One region of the Neorhizobium petrolearium genome, then DNA from elsewhere that is predicted to be linked to it. Evidence: riboswitches for the same ligand, from Rfam matches in the RefSeq annotation. Region 1 holds a riboswitch; each other region holds the start of a gene.
What was found. Region 1 has a riboswitch for thiamine pyrophosphate ahead of thiM (hydroxyethylthiazole kinase). Riboswitches for the same ligand answer to the same signal wherever they lie in the genome.

Region 1 (4,097 bases):
CCGTCACCCGCACGCGCAACGCCGCATCGCCATTGATGGTGCCGGCAAAGACCCTCTCGTCGATGCCTTTCACAACCGGGGTGCTTTCACCGGTCACCGGAGCCTCGTTGATCGCGCTTGTCCCGGCCACGATGACGCCGTCCGCCGAAATCCGGTCACCCGGCCGCACGAGTATGATGGAACCAACCGCCAGGTTCTCGGCCGGCACCTCACGGGTCTGCCCATTCACTTCCAGCAGCGCATTCTTCGGGACCAGAGCCGTCAGGCCGCGGATGCTCTGACGCGCCCGACCTGCCGCCACACCTTCCAGAAGTTCGCCCACGAGGAAGAGGAAAACGACGGCGGCAGCCTCTTCCGAGGCATCGATGACAACGGCGCCGACGGCAGCGATGGTCATCAGGGTCTCAATGGAAAACGGCGTGCCGGCAAGGGCTGCCATAACGGCGCGGCGGGCGATCGGCACGAGGCCGATCAGCATCGCAGCCGTAAAGATATAGGGGCCATAGGCCGGCATCAAATGGCCGAGCCCATAGGCGAAAGCGAGCGCCACACCAGCAAGGATGGTCAGCCGGCCCTTCGCGCTTTTCCACCACGGCCCTTCCAGCGGCCCGTGGTCATGGCCATGGAGGCCTTCGATCTCTTTTGCGCGGTGGCCGGAATGATCATGCCCGCCATCATGATCATGGTGGTGCCCGCAATTCTCGTGATCGCCGGTGTGATCGTGGTCATGATGCTCCGCTTCGGCCGGCGTCTTCCTGCCGAGTGCCCGCAGCGAATAACCGAGCCCGGTCACCTTTTTCTCGATCGCGCCCAGATCGCTTGTTTCGTCATGGCTCACCGTCATCGTACCCGCGGCAACGGAGACGGAAACATCCTCGACGCCTGGCATGCGGCGCACTGCCGTGTCGATCTTGGTCGCACAACTTGCGCAATCCATGCCGCCAACCTTGTATCGAGCCTGATTTGTCGCTGCCATTTCTCTTTCCTTTCGGGATCGAGCACTTCCTTACAACCTCCAGCCACTAGAGCTTCAAGGGCATTTTTTTATAAAAATTCGCTGGCAGTCGCAGGCCGATCTGCGGTAAGCCTTGTTCCTGACAGGGGCGTCCGGCGTAAAGCCGGGCTGAGAAGTACCCTTTGAACCTGAACCAGATCATGCTGGCGGAGGGAGTCGTTCGGTTCTTCGGACAGAAGAACCCATGCGTCTGCCCCGCCGAACGAGGCGAGAATGCAGACCACACAGACCCCCGGCCGATTGCTGACTGCGATGCGCGCGAAAAATCCGCTTGTCCAGAACATCACCAATTTCGTGGCGATGAATATCGCGGCGAATGTGATGCTCGCTGCCGGCGCCTCGCCCGCCATGGTGCATACGAAAGAGGAGGCTGGCGAATTCGCTCGGATCGCGTCTGCGCTGACGATCAATATTGGCACGCTTTCGCCGGATTTCCTGGCCGGCATGAAGGAGGCCGCGAAAGCCGCCGGTGAAGCCGGTAAACCCTGGGTGCTCGATCCGGTCGCCCATTTCGCCACCGCCTACCGCCGCGCCGCCGTCGCCGATCTCATGAAGCTGAAACCCACGATCGTGCGAGGCAATGCCTCCGAGATCATTGCGCTGGCAGGCAGCCAGTCGAGCGGCCACGGCGTTGACAGCGGCGATCCAACCGAGGCGGCGGAAGGTTCGGCGATCACGCTTGCCCGGCAGAGCGGCTCCATCGTCGCGGTTACCGGCGAAGTGGATTTCGTCACCGACGGCCAGCACTCGGTTCGCATCATGGGCGGTTCAGCGCTGATGCCCCGCATCACCGCTCTTGGCTGCTCGCTCACCTGCCTCGTTGGCGCCTTTGCGGCGGCAAACCCGGAAAGACCGTTCGAGGCGACGGCGGCGGCACTCGCCATGTTCGCGGTCGCTGGCGAGGAAGCGGCTATCAGTGCCGCCGGACCAGGCTCCTTCTTGCCCCTCTTTCTCGATCGCCTTGCAACACTTTCGCCCGAGACGCTCGATACCAAAGCCAGGATCGTCAGCGCATGAAGAATTTCGACCTTTCCGTCTATCTCGTCCTCGATCCCGATCTCTGCCGCGAAATCGGCATGGTGGAGACTGCCCGGCTTGCCGTCGAGGGCGGCGCTACGATCGTGCAGCTCCGCGACAAGCACGCGGATACGGCGCAGATCATCGAGACCGGCCGTGCCCTGAAGGCAGCGCTTGCCGGCGCCAGAGTGCCACTGATCGTCAATGACGATGTCGAGGCGGCGATCGCAATCGGTGCCGCAGGCCTGCATGTCGGCCAAAGCGACATGGTCGCGGCTATCGCCCGCGAGCGCATTGGCCGGGACATGATCCTCGGTCTCTCGGTCGAAACCGAGGAACTGGCGCAACGCATCGATACCTCCGTCGTGGACTATGTCGGCATCGGCCCGGTCTTTGCAACCCTCACCAAGCCGGACCACAAGCAACCGATCGGCTTCGACGGACTTGCCCGCATCGTCGCAGCAGCACCCGTGCCGGCTGTCGCGATAGGCGGCGTCAAGGCGGAACATGCTGGCCCAGCACTTGCCGCCGGCGCGAGAGGCATCGCCGTCGTCTCCGCGATCTGCGGCCAGCCGGACCCCAAAGCCGCCGCCCGCAGGATTGCCGAGGAAATCGAAAGGGCACGCGCATGATCCGCAATATTCTTTCCATCGCCGGTTCCGATCCCTCCGGCGGCGCCGGCATTCAGGCCGACCTCAAGACGTTTTCGGCACGCGGCACCTATGGCATGGCCGTGCTGACGGCGCTGACCGCGCAGAACACGCAAGGGGTCACGGGTGTGCATCCGGTGCCTGCCGAGTTCGTCGCGGAGCAGATCCGCACCATTTTCGCGGATGTGCGGGTGGATGCGGTAAAGATCGGCATGATTGCCAATACCGAGATTGCCGAAACGGTTGCGGATGTGCTCAAGCCCTATCGCGATAGCCTGCCGATCGTGCTCGACCCGGTAATGATCGCCAAGGGAGGCTCCCCGCTGCTTGCTTCGGAGGCGATGGATGCCGTCACCTATCGGCTGATGCCGGTTGCCACCGTCGTCACACCCAATCTGCCGGAAACAGCCGCCCTGCTCGGCGAACCCCTCGCCACCACCCGCCAGATAATGGCCGATCAGGCCGAACGCCTGCGTAAAATCGGTCCGAAGGCGGTACTGGTGAAGGGCGGTCACCTTGAAAGTAGTGACAGCCCGGATGTCCTGGCCGATGCCTCCGGCATCCATTGGTTCGAAGGAAATCGCGTGGCGACGAAGAACACACACGGCACCGGGTGTACGCTTTCCAGCGCGATCGCCGCGGAACTCGCCAAGGGTGCTTCACCGGCCGAGGCCGTCGCGATCGCCAAAGCCTATCTCTCCGGCGCCATCGCGGCTGCCGGCATGCTCACCGTGGGAACCGGCCACGGTCCCGTGCAGCATTTTCACGAATGGTGGTAGGAACAGTCGTTCGCTCAGCCAAGCCGCATGGTGCTGGTCTGCCGGCTCCGCTCATGCCAGGAAAATGCCTCTTCGAGCAGATGAGGCGTCTGCCCGCCGCGGACTGAGGCACGTTGGAAATAGTCGGCCAGACGATCGCGGAAGTCGGGATGGGCGCAGTTGGCAATGATCTGCCCGGCGCGCTCGCGGGGTGCAAGCTCCCTCAGGTCCGCAAGCCCGTTTTCGGTGACGATGATGTCCACATCATGTTCGGTGTGATCCACATGCGGAACCATGGGAACCACCGAGGAAAGTTTGCCGCCCTTGGCGACCGACTTGGTGACGAAGATAGACAGATAGGCGTTGCGGGCGAAATCGCCCGAGCCGCCGATACCGTTCATCATATGCGTGCCGTTCACATGGGTGGAATTGACGTTGCCGTAAATGTCGACTTCCAGAGCAGTGTTGATGCCGATCACGCCCAGCCTGCGGATGACCTCCGGATGATTGCTGATCTCCTGCGGACGGAGGACCAGCTTTTCCTTGTACTTGTCGAACTGGCCAAAAACCCGCTCAGCGCAGGCGGCCGAAAGCGTGATCGAGGAACCGGAGGCAAAGGTCAGCTTCCCGGCATCGAAGAGATCAAACGTGCTGTCC
Region 2 (4,097 bases), on a different replicon from region 1:
GAGCAAGCCGGCGGTAAGTGCGATGGCAAAACTCGTCCATGCGGCGCGAAGGAAGGCGATGCTGGTCGCAAGGTTCCAGAGATTGGCCTTCAGCCCGGCAGAGACAATCGATGCCAACGGCAGAACCAGAAAGGCGGTGGCGACCGAAATGGCGAACGCATCCCAAAGTCGCGCGGGCACGGTCCGACCGTCGAAACGACGGGTCGCCTGACCTGCTGTCATGCCCGCATCGTCCGGTATGGGAAACCGCGCCATGGCGATCAGGATCAGCGCGGTAACGCCGATCTGCAGGAGCGCGAGCACGACGGCGCGCGGCGGGTCGAAATCGAAACGCAGCGATTGATAGATCGCAACTTCGAGCGTCGTTGCCGAAGGTCCGCCGCCGAGCACGAGCACGAGCGTGAAACTGGTGGCGCAGAGCATGAAGATCAGGCCGGCAATGCCGGGAATGACGCGTTGCACAGCCGGCCACTCGATGAACCGAAAGACCGAAAATGGTCGCATGCCGAGGCTGGAGGCGAGCTGCCAGTATTCCGCCGGAAGCCGCTCCAGCGCGGCGAGCAGCAGCCGGGCGGCGAGCGGCAGGTTGAAGAAGACATGGGCCAGCAGAATGCCGGTAAGTCCGTAGATGCTGACTGGCTGGTCGAGGCCGAGTTTCAACAGCAGGCTGTTGATCACACCTTGCCGGCCCCAGATGCCGATAAGACCCAATGCGCCGATCAGCACCGGCAGGCCCATGGGAACCGCCATCAACCGGATAATCCAGACACGTCCTGGAAAACGGGGGCGGCGCGCAAGCGCCAGCGTAACGGGTATGGCAAAGGCGATGGAGAGCAGTGTCGAAAGCACAGCCTGCCATAGGGTGAAGCGCAGGATCCGCCAGGTATAGGCCGTGAAGAGCCGGGCTCCTGTGTCCCCAGCATCCCATGAAAGCAGCGCGGTGACAGCAATGCCGACGAAGAGGGTGATGCCAAGGAGGCTCAGCAGGCCCCAGGCAATCCCCCGTCGTCGTTGGGCGCGGGTCAGCAAGGCGGAGGTCTTAGTTCATGCTCATGGCGGTCAGCCATTCGTCGATCCAGGCCTGCCGGTTCTTCGCCACCTCGTCCGAGCCCATCAGGAAGGTCGTTTTCGGCTGCACGAGCTTGTCGAAGGCGTCCGGCAACGGCTCGGATGTCTTCGAAATCGGCATCATCCAGTTGGTGGTGGGGATAATGTCCTGAAAGGCTGGCGAGACCATGAACCTGAGGAACTGTTTGGCCAGATCCTTGTCGGACGCGTTTGTCAACATGCCGGCCACCTCGATCTGGATGTAGTGGCCTTCCGAGAAGGATGCGGCCTGGTAGCGTTCGGTCTTTTCCTCAACCATGTGATAGGCGGGCGAAGTGGTGTAGGAGAAGACCATCGGCACCTCGCCCTTTGTGAGAAGACCATAGGCTTCCGACCAGCCGGGGGTGACTGTCAGCACACGCTTCCTGAGTTTCGCCCAGGCTTCCGGCGCCTTGTCGCCGTAGACCGACCTCACCCAGAGCAGCAGGCCTAGTCCCGGCGTCGAGGTGCGCGGATCTTCGATCGCGATTTTCTGCGAAGGGTCGCCTTCCACCAGTTCCTTCAGGCTCTTGGGCGGATTCTTCATCACCTGCGTATCGTAGACGACGGCAAAATGACCGTAGTCATAGGGGATGAAAGTATCGTCGGTATAATTTCCGGGCACACTGACAGCGGATGTATCGAGGCCGTGCGGTTCGAAAAGGCCGGTTGCCTTGGCTTCCGAAATCAGGTTGGTGTCCAGGCCGAGCGCGATATCGGCATCCGTCTTCTCGCCTTCGAGCTTGAGGCGGGTGAGGAGCGCCACACCATCGGCAACGCCGACGAAGTTGAGCCTGCAGGTGCAGCTCTTTTCGAAGGCTTCCTTGACCTTCGGGCCGGGCCCCCAGTCGGAGACGAAGCTTTCATACGTATAGACAGTCAGTGTCTTTTCCTGCGCCTGAGCGGACAGTGAAAAGGAAAGGGCGGCTGCGGCCGCGAACATCGAAAGAACGATCTTGCGCATCAGCGCCTCCTCTTTTGATTGTGGGAATAGGCGCTGATGGGAAGCCGTCTAATCCCTCCGCCGGTCTTAACCGGATCAGGTTCCGCGGGTTGGCAAAGCCTCTCAGCCACACTGGCGTGGCACCCCGTTAGAGCGAATCAGGTGTAGCGGCGGTGGGATCGGCTGGCAAGAGGCTGCGCCGCGATCAGGCAGCGCTCATATCCATCTACATGATTTCCCAGACGTGGCCGTCCGGATCCCGGAAGCTGCAGCCGTACATGTTTTTTCCTCTTTGTCCCCATCCAACGCACATGGGCGCGTTCGCCCCAAGGATGAGTAAGAGAATGTAAAACCGACATCGCAGCCAGGGTTTTTCTCTAGTGGTGCGGGTTCCGGCGGAACACCTTGAGTTCGCGCGGAACGGCTGCCATGCCGTGAAGCCGGTTGGCAATGGCATAATCGATCGTCCTTTCCATGACTTCCGGCATGACGGGCTTCGTGAGAACACCGAGAGAACCTTCCACGCCATCTTCGAGATCATCAGGGGTCGCGGTCATGAAGATGACCGTCACGCCATATCGTTCGGCAAGCCGCCGTCCAATCTCGGGACCGGTCCTTCCATCGGTCAGATTGACGTCCACGATCGCGATATCGGCGCGCGGCGCCAGTTCCAGGGCATGTTTTCGGGCATTGGCAAAGCCCGCCACCTTCAGTCCCATATTTTCGACAGTTTCGGCGATATCGAGAGCGATCAGGAACTCATCCTCCACGATCAGCACCCGTTGACTCGTCACCTCACTGGGTGGCCGACGACGCGTTACATTTGTCAGCATTGGACGTCCCCGCACGGTTTCCGGTCCTTAATTCGGATCGAGGGCGACGACCGGCGCCTCGACCATGAACGCAGGCAGAACGAGCAGGATGGTGGATTGTTCCGTTTTGCGACAGACGCCCCTGCCGAAACGGTTATTAGAGTTAATAATTCGTTAGTTCAGCTCTCCAGCTCTTCCCGCAGCATCTCGAGCTCGAGCCATTCTTCTTCCATTTTCGTCAGTCTTTCGCGCAGGCTTTCCATTTCCGCCGCAAGCTTGTGGAAGGCGGCAGGGTCTTTGGAAAAGAGGTTCGGGTCCGCCATCTTCTTCTCGCGGACTGCAATTTCTTCCTCCGCCTTGGCAATTTCCTTCGGCAGGTTTTCGAGTGCGAATTTTTGCTTATAGGAGAGCTTTCCCTTGGCCTTGGAGGCTTCAGCCACCGGCGCGGCGGCCTCTGTCTTCTGCCGTTCCGTTCGCTCTGTCTTGCGCTTCTCCTCGATCGCGCCTCTCCGTTGGGCCAGCATGTCCGTATAGCCGCCGGCATATTCGATCCAGCGTCCGTCCGGCGCCTCCGGATTGGCCGGGGCGATCGTCGAGGTCACGGTGCGGTCCAGGAAATCGCGATCGTGGCTGACGAGGATCACCGTGCCGTTGTAGCCGGCGACAATTTCCTGCAGCAGATCCAGCGTTTCGATGTCGAGGTCGTTGGTGGGTTCGTCGAGAATCAAGAGGTTCGAGGGCTTCGCCATGATGCGGGCGAGCATCAGGCGGGCACGTTCACCACCGGAAAGGCTCTTGATCGGTGTCCTGATCTGTTCCGGCTGGAACAGGAAGTCCTTCATGTAGCCTGCGACATGCCGCTGCTCGCCATTGACCAGCAACGTCTCCCCGCGGCCGTCTGTCAGGTAGTGGGAGAGCGTCTCCTCCGGATTCAGGTTCTCGCGCTTCTGGTCGAGCGTTGCGATCTCAAGATTGGTGCCGAGCTTGACGGTACCGCTATCTGGTGCGAGCTGCCCGGTCAGCATCTTGAGCAATGTCGTCTTGCCCGCGCCGTTAGGCCCTACGAGGCCGATCCGGTCGCCGCGATGAACCCGGATCGAAAAAGGTGCGACGATCTGCCGATCATAGGCTTTGGTGATGTTCTCCGCCTCGATCACAAGCTTGCCCGATTCACGACCTTCGGTGACCTGCGCCTGGACGGTCCCTTGGGGCCCTTTGTGGCCGCGATAGGCTGCTCGCATGGATTGCAGATCGCC
Region 3 (4,097 bases), on a different replicon from region 1:
GGGAGGTGACCATGATCGCGTCGGCGTGCTCCCCGTAGGAAATCACCGTCGCATCCTTTTCGAGCCGGCAGGTGTCGCCGTCGATCTCGATGGCGCAGATGGAATTGCGCAGGTTCCCGCCGATGCCGGCCTCCGTCGTCGCCGAGGCGACGAGAAGCTGGCGAGCGCAAAGCTCGCGCATGAAATCCCTGTGCCATTCGCTCTCGGCACCGTGCTCGACAAGGCTCGAAACCTTGATCTGGTGCATGGCGAAGACCATGGCGCTCGCGGCACAGGCCTGTCCCAGAATGGAGCAGATCTCCGCGAGCTCCTGCGTCGTTGCACTCTCGCCGCCGAAGGCTGCGGGGATCTGGATGCCGAGCAGGCCTTCGGCCTTCATGGCATCGACGGCTTCCTTCGGGAAGCGGCCTTCGCGGTCGACGGAATCGGCGAAATCGGCGGCCACCCTCGCCACGCGATGGGCGCGTGCGCCGAGGCTCATATCGGTTGCGACAGCGGCAAGGCTCATCACGCGGCCTCTTTGGCTTTCAGGATGTGGGATACCGTCTGCTCGATCACCGAGATGCTGGCAAAGGACTTGCGGTTCAACAGGTTGTCCGGAAACTCGATGTCGAAGGCCTCTTCGAGGCCCAGCATGAGCTGCACGGATGCAAAGGAAGAAAGGCCCGCCGCATAAAGATCGGCGCCATCTTCCAGCTCGGTCATGGCGACCGGCAGATTGCCCAGTTTCGCCAGCAGTTCGCGAATGGTCTCGTTCATCTCGACGTCTCCCGATAATTGGAACTCAAGCGTTCATCGCTGGCGGGATGTTTAGGCCGGAAAGCATAAGATTCCGGTAAGAAACATGCTGAAAATCGGGCTGCGGGATTCGCTAAAATCCAATCGATCGGCATCTGTCCGAACTGGCTTGACAGGAGGGCTGCTCCGGTTTCTGATGTCCGGATTCACCAGGGGGGTCCCGGCAAGGGGCTGAGATACTGCTGGGCAATACGGCTTTGCCGATTGTGGCGCAGTGACCCGTTGAACCTGATCCAGTTCATACTGGCGTAGGGACGGTGCGGACGCTCACGGCTCAATGGCGGGATTCCCGCTCCGGCTCAAGGCGTTCTTCCATCATTCCAACACCGGACTGGGTCTCCAAACGTCAAACCTTGGAGCCTCAACCATGAATATCGCGACCACCAAGCTTACCCCGGTCGTCACCACCGGCCCGCTTCCCGCCTCGAAGAAGGTCCTGAAGCCCGGAGTCCTTCATCCCGACATCCGCGTGCCGATGCGCGAGATCGCGCTGCACCCGACCTCCGGCGAACCGCCGGTGACGGTCTATGACTCATCTGGTCCCTATACGGCCGAACCCGCGACGATCAGCATTGAATCCGGCCTGCCGCGTCTTCGCGAAAGCTGGATCAAGGCCCGCGGCGACGTGGAGACCTATGAGGGACGCATCGTCAAGCCGGAGGACAACGGCTTTGTCACCGGCGATCGCCTGACGCCGGAATTCCCGGTCCGCAATGCTCCGTTGAAGGCGAAAGCAGGCCTGGCCGTCACCCAGCTCGCCTATGCGCGGGCCGGGATCATAACACCGGAAATGGAGTTCATCGCCATCCGCGAAAATCTCGGACGGCAGGCTGCGAAAGAAGCACTTGCCCGCGATGGCGAAAGTTTTGGTGCGCACGTGCCAGACTTTGTGACACCGGAATTCGTGCGCCAGGAAGTCGCCGCAGGCCGGGCGATCATCCCCGCCAATATCAACCACCCGGAGACCGAACCGATGATCATCGGCCGGAACTTCCTGGTGAAGATCAACGCCAATATCGGCAATTCAGCCGTCACCTCGTCGATGGCGGAAGAGGTCGAAAAAATGGTCTGGGCGATCCGCTGGGGCGCCGACACGGTGATGGACCTCTCGACCGGCCGCAACATCCACAATATCCGCGAATGGATCATCCGCAATTCACCGGTCCCGATCGGCACCGTGCCGCTCTACCAGGCGCTCGAAAAGGTGAACGGCATTGCCGAGGATCTCACCTGGGAAGTTTTCCGCGACACGCTGATCGAGCAGGCCGAGCAGGGCGTCGACTATTTCACGATCCATGCCGGCGTCCGGCTTGCCTACATTCCGCTCACCGTCGACCGCGTCACCGGCATCGTCTCGCGCGGCGGTTCGATCATGGCCAAGTGGTGTCTGCATCACCACAAGGAGAGCTTTCTCTACGAGCACTTTGAAGAGATCTGCGACATCTGCCGCGCCTATGACGTCTCCTTCTCGCTCGGCGACGGGCTGCGCCCCGGCTCGATCGCCGACGCCAACGATGCGGCGCAGTTCGCGGAGCTGGAAACGCTCGGCGAATTGACGCAGATCGCCTGGGCGAAGGACTGCCAGGTGATGATTGAAGGCCCCGGCCATGTGCCGATGCACAAGATCAAGGAAAACATGGACAAGCAGCTGAAGGTCTGCGGCGAAGCGCCGTTCTATACGCTTGGCCCACTGACGACCGATATCGCGCCGGGCTATGACCACATCACGTCCGGCATTGGTGCGGCGATGATCGGCTGGTTCGGCACGGCCATGCTCTGCTACGTCACGCCGAAGGAACATCTCGGCCTGCCGGACCGCGACGACGTCAAGGTCGGCGTCGTCACCTACAAGATCGCCGCGCATGCGGCCGATCTTGCCAAAGGGCATCCCGCCGCTCGCATCCGCGACGATGCGCTGTCGCGCGCCCGGTTCGAGTTCCGCTGGGAGGACCAGTTCAACCTGTCGCTCGATCCGGAAACGGCGCGCAATTTCCATGACGAGACGCTGCCGAAGGAGGCACACAAGGTGGCGCATTTCTGCTCCATGTGCGGTCCGAAATTCTGCTCCATGCGGATTTCGCACGACATCCGTGCCGAAGCGCAGAAGGAGGGGCTGGAGGCGATGGCCGCGAAATACCGCGACGGCGGCGACCTCTACATGCCGGTCGGAAAGGATTGATGCATCAAAGCCTCCGCCGATCTTCCGGCGGAGGTATTCCTCATTGCTGTGCTTGACCTGAGGATTCAAGCACATGCCCGCTCCCCTCTTGGCCTCATTTAGCGTTTGCTGGGCAGCAGGCCGTCGATCTAACCGAAGCGGGCTTGTTTGAGGAAGCCGGTGCGTCGATCCGATCTCCCCACTTGAGGGGAGGGCTATCGCATATGGGAATCGAGCATGCTGCCCGCTTCATCATTCCACGGAAGCCATAGCATGTTTATTATATGCAATTCCCCTGCACTTGAGGGGGAGATGCCCGGTAGGGCAGAGGGGGGTGTGGTGAGGCAAATCAAGGCCTTGACCGAAGCCGGCAGAAAAAATCACTCCCTTTCGTCCTCGCCCTCTTGCGTCATGCCTAGAATTGTCCCGCTTCCGTCGCCGGAGTGTTTCGCGAGACGTTCGCGGGCAGGCGGGAGCCGGCGCTTCCATCGGAACCGTAACGTGCGGGAAAGGTGGAAGAGGTGAAAGCCGTGGAGCGCATGTCGAAAGGCGGTTGCTCCTATCAAGCCTCCCCCTGGCCGCCGGGTCAGGTTCGGTTGAGCCGTGCAAGTGGTGAGCCTGTCCCGAAAAGACGGGCGTGAACGAGACCACGCAGCGAGGCGAGATGATCACCTGTAGGGGCCGGAAGCCCCGAGAGAACGCCGAAGGCCACGCGAATGCGGAGCCACTTTATACAATTCCAATGAGGTTCCGCATTCGTGTGGGCTCTCCGAGATCTCAGGACACGGGCAGAATCGGTCGCGTGAAGGATGAGCCGTGTCATTTCGGAGGATAGATATGCTCCTCGCCGCGGAAATCGCTGACGGAGTAGCAGCCGCCTCGCCGGCGGATCGCGCTTTCGCCGATTGCCGCCTTGCCGTGGCCGCCCGGAATGTCGAGCACATAGGTCGGCTGGCAGAGGCCGGAGATTTTCCCACGTAAGGCCGAGACGATTTTCTGGCCTTCCTCAATGTCCAGCCGAAAATGGCCCGTGCCCGGCGCCAGATCGGGATGATGCAGGTAATAAGGTTTGACCCGCGCTTCGACGAAGGCTTTCATCAACTCGCCCAGGACCGCCGGATCGTCGTTGACGCCGCGCAGA

Region 2: linked by a shared signal. The riboswitch ahead of thiB (thiamine ABC transporter substrate binding subunit) and the one ahead of thiM (hydroxyethylthiazole kinase) in region 1 are both predicted to bind thiamine pyrophosphate.
Region 3: linked by a shared signal. The riboswitch ahead of thiC (phosphomethylpyrimidine synthase ThiC) and the one ahead of thiM (hydroxyethylthiazole kinase) in region 1 are both predicted to bind thiamine pyrophosphate.

Annotation. Positions count from the first base shown of each region.
Region 1 is NZ_CP123001.1:17,044-21,140, reverse strand. Features, by position in the region: gene QEO92_RS26940 (heavy metal translocating P-type ATPase) at 1-976, opposite strand, end outside; TPP riboswitch at 1,090-1,187, shown strand; gene thiM (hydroxyethylthiazole kinase) at 1,229-2,032, shown strand; gene thiE (thiamine phosphate synthase) at 2,029-2,664, shown strand; gene thiD (bifunctional hydroxymethylpyrimidine kinase/phosphomethylpyrimidine kinase) at 2,661-3,461, shown strand; gene QEO92_RS26920 (acetyl-CoA hydrolase/transferase family protein) at 3,476-4,097, opposite strand, start outside.
Region 2 is NZ_CP123000.1:4,497,362-4,501,458, reverse strand. Features, by position in the region: gene thiP (thiamine/thiamine pyrophosphate ABC transporter permease ThiP) at 1-1,029, opposite strand, end outside; gene thiB (thiamine ABC transporter substrate binding subunit) at 1,040-2,029, opposite strand; TPP riboswitch at 2,086-2,187, opposite strand; gene QEO92_RS21875 (response regulator) at 2,407-2,862, opposite strand; gene QEO92_RS21870 (ABC-F family ATP-binding cassette domain-containing protein) at 3,021-4,097, opposite strand, start outside.
Region 3 is NZ_CP123000.1:4,749,184-4,753,280, reverse strand. Features, by position in the region: gene QEO92_RS23025 (acyl-CoA dehydrogenase family protein) at 1-508, opposite strand, end outside; gene QEO92_RS23020 (acyl carrier protein) at 508-759, opposite strand; TPP riboswitch at 940-1,071, shown strand; gene thiC (phosphomethylpyrimidine synthase ThiC) at 1,166-2,977, shown strand; gene QEO92_RS23010 (lysine-2,3-aminomutase-like protein) at 3,776-4,097, opposite strand, start outside.